DNA from 3 places in the Paenibacillus sp. FSL E2-8871 genome. Region 3 is predicted to be linked to each of the others. Evidence: predicted binding sites of a transcription regulator. Region 3 holds the regulator's gene; each other region holds the start of a gene.
What was found. Region 3 encodes Rex, which represses fermentation and respiration genes when NADH is low (regulators of the CRP and FNR family bind a similar motif). Its sites were predicted from a motif close to TTGTGAAATATTTCACAA; they were not measured.
Positions count from the first base shown of each region.

Region 1: NYE25_RS24445 (flavocytochrome c) is a predicted target of Rex. The motif match lies at 2,031-2,048, and genes of this name have one in related genera.
Region 2: scfA (six-cysteine ranthipeptide SCIFF) is a predicted target of Rex. The motif match lies at 1,993-2,010, and genes of this name have one in related genera.

Region 1 is NZ_JBBOBV010000001.1:5,408,200-5,411,418, forward strand. Features, by position in the region: gene NYE25_RS24445 (flavocytochrome c) at 139-1,929, opposite strand; gene NYE25_RS24450 (sensor histidine kinase) at 2,154-3,219, shown strand, end outside.
Region 2 is NZ_JBBOBV010000001.1:5,416,245-5,419,463, reverse strand. Features, by position in the region: gene scfB (thioether cross-link-forming SCIFF peptide maturase) at 301-1,695, opposite strand; gene scfA (six-cysteine ranthipeptide SCIFF) at 1,818-1,967, opposite strand; gene NYE25_RS24465 (SF0329 family protein) at 2,449-3,018, opposite strand.
Region 3 is NZ_JBBOBV010000001.1:2,439,265-2,442,483, forward strand. Features, by position in the region: gene NYE25_RS11210 (amidohydrolase) at 1-933, opposite strand, end outside; gene NYE25_RS11215 (redox-sensing transcriptional repressor Rex) at 920-1,573, opposite strand; gene dinG (ATP-dependent DNA helicase DinG) at 1,705-3,219, opposite strand, start outside.

The DNA of each region.
Region 1 (3,219 bases), 3.0 Mb from region 3:
GTTCGCAATGTTGCTGACAGGGCGGTTTACTATGTCATAGAGGGAAACTTGAAAGTTATCAGTCAACCTGCACTCAACAAACTATCTTGCATTTTTTTAAGGCTAACTTATTAATAGAGCACTTACACAAACATAAGATTACTCTGCTACAACTTGCTTACCTGCAATCCGGCCGAAGGTGAAGATATCAGCGATAGCATTACCGCCAAGACGGTTTGCACCATGAATGACCCCTGTTACTTCACCTGCAGCGAACAGCCCAGGGATGACTTCGCCTTTTTCATTCAATACGCGAGTCTTCTCGTCGATCACCAAGCCGCCCATTGTATGGTGAACGGATGGTACAGCTTTTTCGATGTAGTAAGGGCCTTTTTCAAGAGATTTCAATCCACCGCGATGTTTGAAATCAAGGTCTTTACCTGTTTTCGCATAATCATTTACTTTATTAATCGTTTCTTTCAAAGTGTTCACGTCAATTTTGAAGAAATCAGCCGCCTCTTCAATCGTATCGGCTTTAAAGAGCAAGCCTTGTTTAACGAGCTGATCGTATTCGTCTTGATGAACTTCGATCGTTTTACCAATATCCTCAATGCCTTGATTCCATAATTGATACGTATATCCACCCGTTTGGGCAAGAATTGCTTTAGAAATAACGTCACGACGTTCTAATTCCTCAACGAAGCGCTTGCCTTCTTGGTTAATCAGGATCGCACCATCGAAGCGGGAGTCTGCAACCAGGGAAATAACACCTGTCTCAGGATTACAGATTGGATACGTTTGAATACTCTCCATATTTGTCAGTTTGGCGCCAATCGTTTCTGCCATAACGATACCGTCACCTGTAGATCCTGGTGTATCGGTAGACATATATTTTTCATCCATTTTAGGGTTATACTTTTTACGCATCTCTACATTGGATCCAAAACCACCGGTAGCGATGATGACGCCTTTGTTCGCATGGAATGTGATCTTGTCGCCAGTACCCGAAGTCGCAGTTACACCGGTTACTTTGCCGCTTTCGTCCTTCAGCAAGGTTTCGGCTTTCATATTCGTTTTGATCGTGATTTGATCAGCGTCTGTTTTGGCTTTTAACTTAGTAATCAATTCAACACCTGTATGACCTACAGGAATCAACGCACGTTTTCTGGAATGGCCTCCAAATTGGAACAGATGATCAGGTAAGAACTCTACCTTGATCTCATCGCGCAGCCATTCGGCAGATGATAGAGCATTGTCGGCAAGAATACGAACCATCTTTGGATCCCCGAGGTTGTCTCCGCCTTTCATCGTATCATTATAGAACAATTCAGTCGTGTCATCTGTGATGCCTAGAGCACGTTCAACCCAGTTGTCAGGAGCATTCATCTCACCACCGGAGATCAATGTGTTGCCGCCAACAGCTGGCATTTTCTCGAGCAGAACTACATTTGCTCCAGCGCTCTTCGCTTCGATAGCCGCACTAAAGCCAGCACCCCCGGCACCGATGACGACAACATCATAGGTTTGCTCGACTTCTTCTTTGTCTTTGCTTTTACTGACTGCAGCGCCAGCGACAAGGGTAAGTCCAGATTTCGTAATTGCATCTTGAATGGCTTCGAGATATCCTTTGCTTGTAACCGTAGATCCGCTAACGGCATCAACTTTTGCGCTGTTAGTTGCCATGACATCTTGCTTGAGCTGCGTATAAACAGGTTCTGCAAGTACTTCATTTTCCTTATGCTCTGTTACTTTAATGTCAGTGATCTTGTTATCTAATAAGGAAACTTGTACTTTAATATCACCATGTTTACCTTGCCCAACCCCTTCAAAGACTTGAACTCCGTTTGCATCTGCAGCGGGTGCTGCATCTTTACCGCCGCAGGCAGCAAGCGTGAACATAAGACTGAGGACTAGTAGAATAGATAACAGCTTTTTCGTGTGAGTTCGCATAATATCTCCTTCATTCTGTTGTGAATTGGTTACATACACTAGGGAGAGGCAGATTTGCTAGGCAAATCCCTTATCTCTAGCCTAGACATGAATGGTGTTTCATGTGAAAATATGCACAAGACCTATTATAGAGTTAGTACTGCATTATGTATTTGCACAGATTAGCGTTTTTTTGTCTTTTTCGGGCATGTAAGAAACGGATATTGTGAAGGGCTATGATTACAATGAGATCAATTCACTTAAAAATTACGTTAATCGCAGGAAGCTGCTTCTTGCTGCTGTTCATTGCATTGCTTGTAACAATATATTTGGAGATGAACCATACGGTTGTCCCTTTGAATAAGAACTTAACGCAGCAAGTGGTTAATGCACGCAGCGACCAGATCGATTATTGGTTTAATCAGCGCATCGGTGAGATAGACATGCTTGCTTCTCTAGCTTCGGACCATCATTGGACACGAGATGAATTGCTGCAAGAGATCGATAAGTTCGAGGCGAAGAAGCAAGTAGAGTACGAATCCATACGAGTGGTGGATATTCACGGAAATTCCTGGTCAGCAAAGGACAAGCCTTTTTCGATACTAAACCGACCCTACTATCGAAAACAACTGCTAAATTCAGATTCCAATTATGTGGTGAGTAATCCGATCGTATCCAAAGCGAATGCAGTTGAAATCGTCGTCATTCTCTACCGCGTGAATCCATCGGTGAATGATGAGGTAGCTTATATTGCCGCAGCCGTCTCCGTCAAGAAGATGAAGGAGATTGCTCAAGATGTAATGCTATATGACCAGTCAGGCCAGCTTATCATCGATTGCAGAGAGCTGGGTGAAGGAGATGGAGCGGAGGATGCAGCAGATAAGAAGAACATGAGTGTATTTGAGGCTCCAATTCAAAATGTGGAAGGCTGGAAGCTAGTACTCGAAGTACCGAATTCAAGTCTATCGCTAGCGGTGATCAAAACCCAGCGGACTGCATTGCTGGTAGGCGTTCTTATCGGTAGTGCGTTTATCGTCTTTCTGATGCTGCTTGCTTCTTCCATTATTCGTCCAATTCAGTCGCTTCGCCAGGTAATGGAAAATGTGCAGAACGGCAACCAAACCATACGAGCAGATGTTACGCGCTCGGATGAGATCGGCGATCTTGGGCGAAGCTTCAATGACATGCTTGTTCAATTATACGCTGTGGAGCAGGACAGAAAGGAGATGGAACTCAGACTGATTCATGAGCAGATCAAGCCGCACTTTTTATACAACACATTGGATACGATCCAGTGGATGGCAACGGAAC
Region 2 (3,219 bases), 3.0 Mb from region 3:
CGACATTTCTTAGAAAATAGTTTATTTTTCGACAAAAAATACGTTAAATCACGAATTTAATATGACTTTAGTCATATTAAATTCGTGATCAAAGAAAAAATCATAGAATTCGCACATAAAAAAAGCCCTCTCTGTCTATTAAACAGATTAGGCCGTCATGTTTTGAATTCCTCATCCTGATTGCCGATGGAGAAGACGATCTATGATCATAGTTCTAGTTAATACAAAAAAAACCGAGAAAGGGCACTTTATTTAAAAGTGTCTATTTCTCGGTTATAGTTTATTCGTCCGTTACGTTAACTAGCTAGATTGCCCTTCCATCGCTCTAATAGATTCATCAACCTTCACCATCATGGAACATTCGACTCTTTTGCGGAAGACGTCACAGCTGAAGTCATAGGTTCCGACCAGAGAACCCGTCGCGTGCAGCGCATTGGCAGGACAACCGCCGCTGCAGTAGAGTTTCGCCCAGCAGTCCTTGCATTCCGGCTTCGAGTAGCAGTTGCTCTCTTTAAATTGACATTGCAGCTCAGGTTGTGTGATCCCATCCCAGAGGTTTCCCATGCTATATTCTTCATCCCCGACGAACTGGTGGCAAGGAAAAAGCTCTCCCCAAGGGGTGACGGCAAGATATTCGGTTCCTGACCCACAGCCAGTGATTCTCTTCTGGATGCAAGGCCCTTCTGAGAGGTCAAGCATGTAGTGATAAAAGGTAAACCCCTTGCCTTGTTCACCGCGACCGATCATTTCCTTGGCGAGAATTTCGTACTGGTTATATATCTCCGGCAGGTCCTCCTCGGTAAGTGCATAGGGTTCCTTTGGATCACAGATGACCGGTTCCATAGAGATTTTGTCAAAACCAAGGTCTGCGATATGAAATATATCGTTGGTGAAATCGACATTGTTACGAGTGTAAGTTCCTCGAACATAGTACTCTTGGTCCCCGCGCTTACGAACGAATTCCTTGAACTTCGGAACAATAAGATCGTAGCTGCCTTTTCCGTTAACCGTTTGGCGAAGCCGGTCATGAACCTCTTTTCTTCCATCCAGGCTTAATACGACATTGTACATTTCCTGATTTAAAAACTCGGTGACCTCATCGTTCAGCAGCATTCCGTTCGTCGTGAAGGTGAAGCGGAACTTCTTTTTGTATTCTTGTTCTTTGCTTCTTGCATAAGCTACGATCTGTTTAACCACTTTCCAGGCCAAAAGCGGTTCCCCGCCGAAAAAGTCGATGTCCAGGTTTCGATGATGACCCGAATTTTCAAGCAGGTAATCGATAGCTTTTTGTCCAACCTCATAGCTCATGATTGCCCTATCTCCGTTGTATTTCCCTTGGCTAGCGAAGCAATAATCGCATGACAAATTACAGGTATGCGCAACATTGAGGCAGAGTGCCTTAACATAAGTTTTCCGTTTTTTTAAATCGAGCGAGAGGTTCTCATACTCATCTTTCGTAAAAAGCTGACCATCATTTATAAGCGCCTCGATATCCACGATGGTTTCTCGAATGTCGCTCTCAGAAATACTTGAATCATGCTTATATTTATCCAACATCAATGTCACGATTTGTTCGACAGAAGTTTCCTCATAAAGCGCTATAATTTCATATGCCAGGTCATCAACAACATGTACCGAACCACTGTAAGTGTCGAGCACGATGTTATATCCGTTTAGTTTATATTGATGAATCATACTTGCTAATCAAGCTCCTTTTACACACAAGTAGAAACGGCTTCGCCATCCTTTAGGGATAGTATCCATTTCTTAAAAATAGCCGCCCATCAGCAGAGCAATGGGCGGTAAAATTCCGAATCCTATCTGTTCATTGCATTTTCACACTTCTGGTTTGCAACGCCGCAGGAAGTTTTACAAGCGGATTGGCAAGATGTCTGGCATGCGCCACATCCGCCATGTTTTGCGGTATCCATCAGTTTGCGTGTGCTCAGTGTTACGATTCTTTTCACGATAAATAACTCCTTTTGTAATTTCTTGTGATCACTTTCACTTAATTTCCATGAAACATCGTAGCAACATCACACAAGTACGTCTATGATTCCCGTCACCTAGCTGAGCAGAGCAGAGAGAGCTCGAACATAAGCATCAACGCTAATTTTGCTGCAGTCTTCATACTTGTGATCGTAAGATGCGGTAGCGGGAACCAGAGTCAGCGCAATACTAAAAAAGTGAAACAAAAAAGAGACGGCAATGATGTCATCTCTTTAACAACGATTTTTCCTCATACTTGTCCGCAAAGTCCAATAAATATAAGGATCTCATAACACTGTATCCTTCCTTACCAGTAGAGCGACACTCTCCGATTCCATATGCACCATATGCGAACATCCCTCTCATTATCATGGCTATTGTTATGGTGGGAAGAAGTCACGTAGAATTAGGGATTTTTGTAGAGAGTGTTTCTTGAATATTCAATGAAGTTATTTATTGTTATAATATACTACGCCTTAGTTCATAAAAATATTGCACACTTGGATGCTTTAACTTCATCTTCTCGCTCATGTTTAAAATTCGCTTTTTTCCAACTCGTCTGTCCACTAAGGCTAGAATATTCAATAAGATATCGTCACTTTCTAAGCTCTCCTCTATGGAAATAGATAAATACTTAGTTGCTATAACAATAAAATTCGATTTACTTAATGACGTCTGTGCTGACAAAAGCTCCTTTGCAACTTCTGATATTTTTCTGCTTCTTGCAATGACTATTAAACGATCCTCCGGGATGATCCCCTTACTATCTTTTCTAACCGCTTCAATGTCTTCATGGTTGATAGGAATTTGGAGATCTGAATCATTCTTAATCTCCTGCTCCGTCTGATACCATCTAATTGAGCTAGTTCTATCATTCATATTAAGTACGTTCTTTTTATCTACCGAAATATAACAATTCCCTGATTTATCAGGTAAATAACGGTAACTGCTTGCGCGATATTCAACCCTGCCGTATAACGCAGGACAGAGAAAACTCTCCAGTTGTTGCTTCAATTTGCTCCAGGACATGTATCCTCCTATGTTTTATGTTATAAATACCTGTTGAGGCAGTCGTTCTATTATACAATACATAATACAATCCCACTAAAACCTGAATAATATCTTGATACTGTACATAGAAACAAGCCGATTAGGTATAGACCCCGTGGTCTGGTACCTAATCGGCTTGTTATGTTACGCCTCAAACGTTTTTACTTCGGTTATAAGTCT
Region 3 (3,219 bases):
ATCCAGGTTATTATTGCTTGCCGCACCATCTGTACCCAGTGACACCTTCACACCAGCCTTTAGAAGATCCGTAACCCGAGCCACTCCACTAGCCAGTTTCAGATTACTTCCTGGGTTATGAGACACGCCTACATCATGACGAGCCAGTATCTCGATCTCTTCATCATTCAAATGAACGCCATGAGCAACAATAGACGGACGAGTGAACATTCCAAGCTTCTCTAAATGCGCTACAGGCCGAAGTCCGTAATCCACCACATTCTGCTCCACTTCGCGTTTGGTCTCGGACATATGGGTATGCATCGGTAAATCCAAATCATGTGCCGCTTGTACAAACTTAACAAAGAAGTCCGGTGGGCAAGTATATGGGGCGTGTGGCGAGATCATCGTCGTAATTCTGCCGCCAGCCTTACCATGCCAATTTCGTGCAAAAGAAATCGCTTCCGCAAGCTTGTGATTTTGTACTTCCTCTGGGCATAATCCGATTACGCCTCTCATCAGTACGGAACGGATGCCTGATAATTCGACCACCTCTGCTACTCGGTCCATATGATCATACATATCCAAGAAGGTTGTAGTACCACCTTTTAGCATTTCCAGTACCGACAAGGAGGTTCCCCAGTATACATCTTCTCCAGTGAATTTCGCTTCCATTGGCCACATCTTCTCTTGAAGCCACACCTGAAGTGCTAAATCATCTCCATAACCACGAAGCAATGACATTGCGGCATGGCCATGTGTGTTTACCAGACCTGGCATAAACAGCAGACGACTGCCATCAACAACTTGCACATCATCTTCCATTAAAGGCTCTTCTTTTCCTATGTAAGTGATCAAATCATCTTCAATAGTCATGTATCCGCTCAGAACCGGCTCATCCGTTCCCGGAATAAGAAAACGCCCGCCCTTAATAATCGTTTTACTGCTCTTCATTTCCGCTTTCTTCCTTTCCGTCTTTCAAATAATAAGCAAGGCTTTGCAAATCCGTTGTAAAATCGGCAGCATGAACACGGATATTCGATGGTGTTTTTAGAATCACTGGTGCAAAATTCAAAATCGCCTCAATGCCAGACTCAATGAGAATATCTGCTACATTCTGCGCTTCTGAATCAGGCACAGTAATTATCCCAATTCGAATACCTTGCTCACGAACCGTCTGACCAAGCTCCTCCATCGGTTGAACGGTAAGAGAGTTGATTTTCCGCCCTACCTTAGGTGCATAGGAGTCAAATATAGCGGTAATCTTCATAGTATCTTTCAGATAAGCATTGTAATTAGATAATGCATGTCCAAGGTTACCAGCACCTACTAAAGCCACATTCAATTGTTGATCCAGCTTCAGAATATGACGGATTTTTTCAATAAGATAAGTTACGTCATACCCGATACCTTTTCTACCAAAGTCTCCAAAATAAGCTAAATCTTTACGAATTTGAGCAGGATTTAAATCAAGTTTTTGTCCTAGTTCTTGTGAGGAAACGGTTAATATTTCACGTTTCTGGAGATCATTCAAGAAACGCAAGTACACAGGAAGTCTGCGAACAACGGCTTCTGATATTTTATCCGATTTCATAATTTACCTCCTAATTTAAGTGATATTCTGTTCAAATCCTATCGAAATATCTGCACCTCGTCTCAAGGAAGAGCGGTATTCTTATACCGCCCTTCCTTGTAGAGTGATTAATAAGATCGATGACGTTCTTTTCAAGAAACGCCTCCGTCTTCCAACCACTCCGCTATACGAGGAACCATTTGATCCGTAAGCATATGCTCCATTTTCGGGCCAGGCAACGAATAGAGGAAATACTTCCCATAGTGAGATTCTATCACCCTTGTGTCATACACAATAACAATACCCCGATCTTGCGCTGTCCGTACCAGCCTCCCAAATCCTTGCTTGAAGCGAATAACCGCCTGAGGAACAGACAACTTCATGAACGGATTCTTTTTCTGGGCTTGTAATAACTCAGACTTCGCTTCCGCTAGAGGGTGGTTTGGCGGTTGAAATGGGAGCCTCACGATGGCCAAGCATGTTAATGCTTCACCTGGAATATCTACACCCTCCCAAAAGCTGCTTGTTCCTAATAGTACAGAAGCTGCACTGTCCTGAAAACGGCGGATCAGCTTGCTACGGCTGCCCCCCTCCACGCCTTGACCTAGCACCGTGATCTCTTGTGAGGCTAGAGCCTCTTTCAGAGGATCGTAAACCTGGCGTAGCATCTTGTAAGAAGTAAACAGGACAAGCATCCGCCCACGTGTTGTAATAGCTGCTTCTGCTAGTGACTGTACGAGTGTATCGACAAATCGGGCATCGCCTACACTCCCCTTCACACTAGGGAAATCCCGCGGAATAACTAACAGCGCCTGCTCCCGATACTTAAAGGGAGAAGGCAGGAGTGATGTCATCAGACGCCCCTCTTCCGCAGCTTCATTAAGTCCGAGATTATCAATCATAAACTGGAAAGATTTATCGACAGAGAGTGTCGCCGAAGTTAGCACGATACTTTTCTTCTTGTCGAAAAACAGCTCCTTAAGCTGAGTACTAACATCAACAGGAACGGCATACAGCTGTAGCGATTTACTGCGATAATTTCCATTCGCCTCCAGCCAATATACTACATTCTCATCATTTAATCCCATAAAAAACCGTACTTGCTCACGTATAGAAGCTAAATCCTTAAATAAGCCGCTAATATCGGTAACTAGACTATCTGAGGAAGATTGACCTTCTTGATCTCGCATCTCATTAAGCATTTTATCACCTTTACGGATAATTTCGCTTAATGTCAGATTCATAGTATTCTCTAAAGCAACCAATTCATCCCAATCTTTCGGTTTACGGGTAGGAAGTAGCCGCATGACTAACTGGCCGGCTTCTCCCGCCGCTGCATCGCTACGTTCCGGCAAGAGGCTGAATAGTTTATCACTAAGCAGATCCCAGGTTTCTTTTACGGTAAGCAGGTCCGGATAGATTCTATCGATCACTCCGCTCCATTCAGAAGCTTCCTCACTGCCTGATGACTGAAGCATTTGGCGAAGTGTAGGAAGTTGGCCATTTCGACTATCCTTATAAAGACGCGATAATGTATGTGCCACCGTGAAATGCTTCATATGCATGCCTAAATGCTTGCCAGCCACGTCCTCCAGATGATGGGCCTCATCTATTACAAGATGTTCATAAGCGGGAAGTAGTTGATGCCCAGCCTTAACATCAGCGAA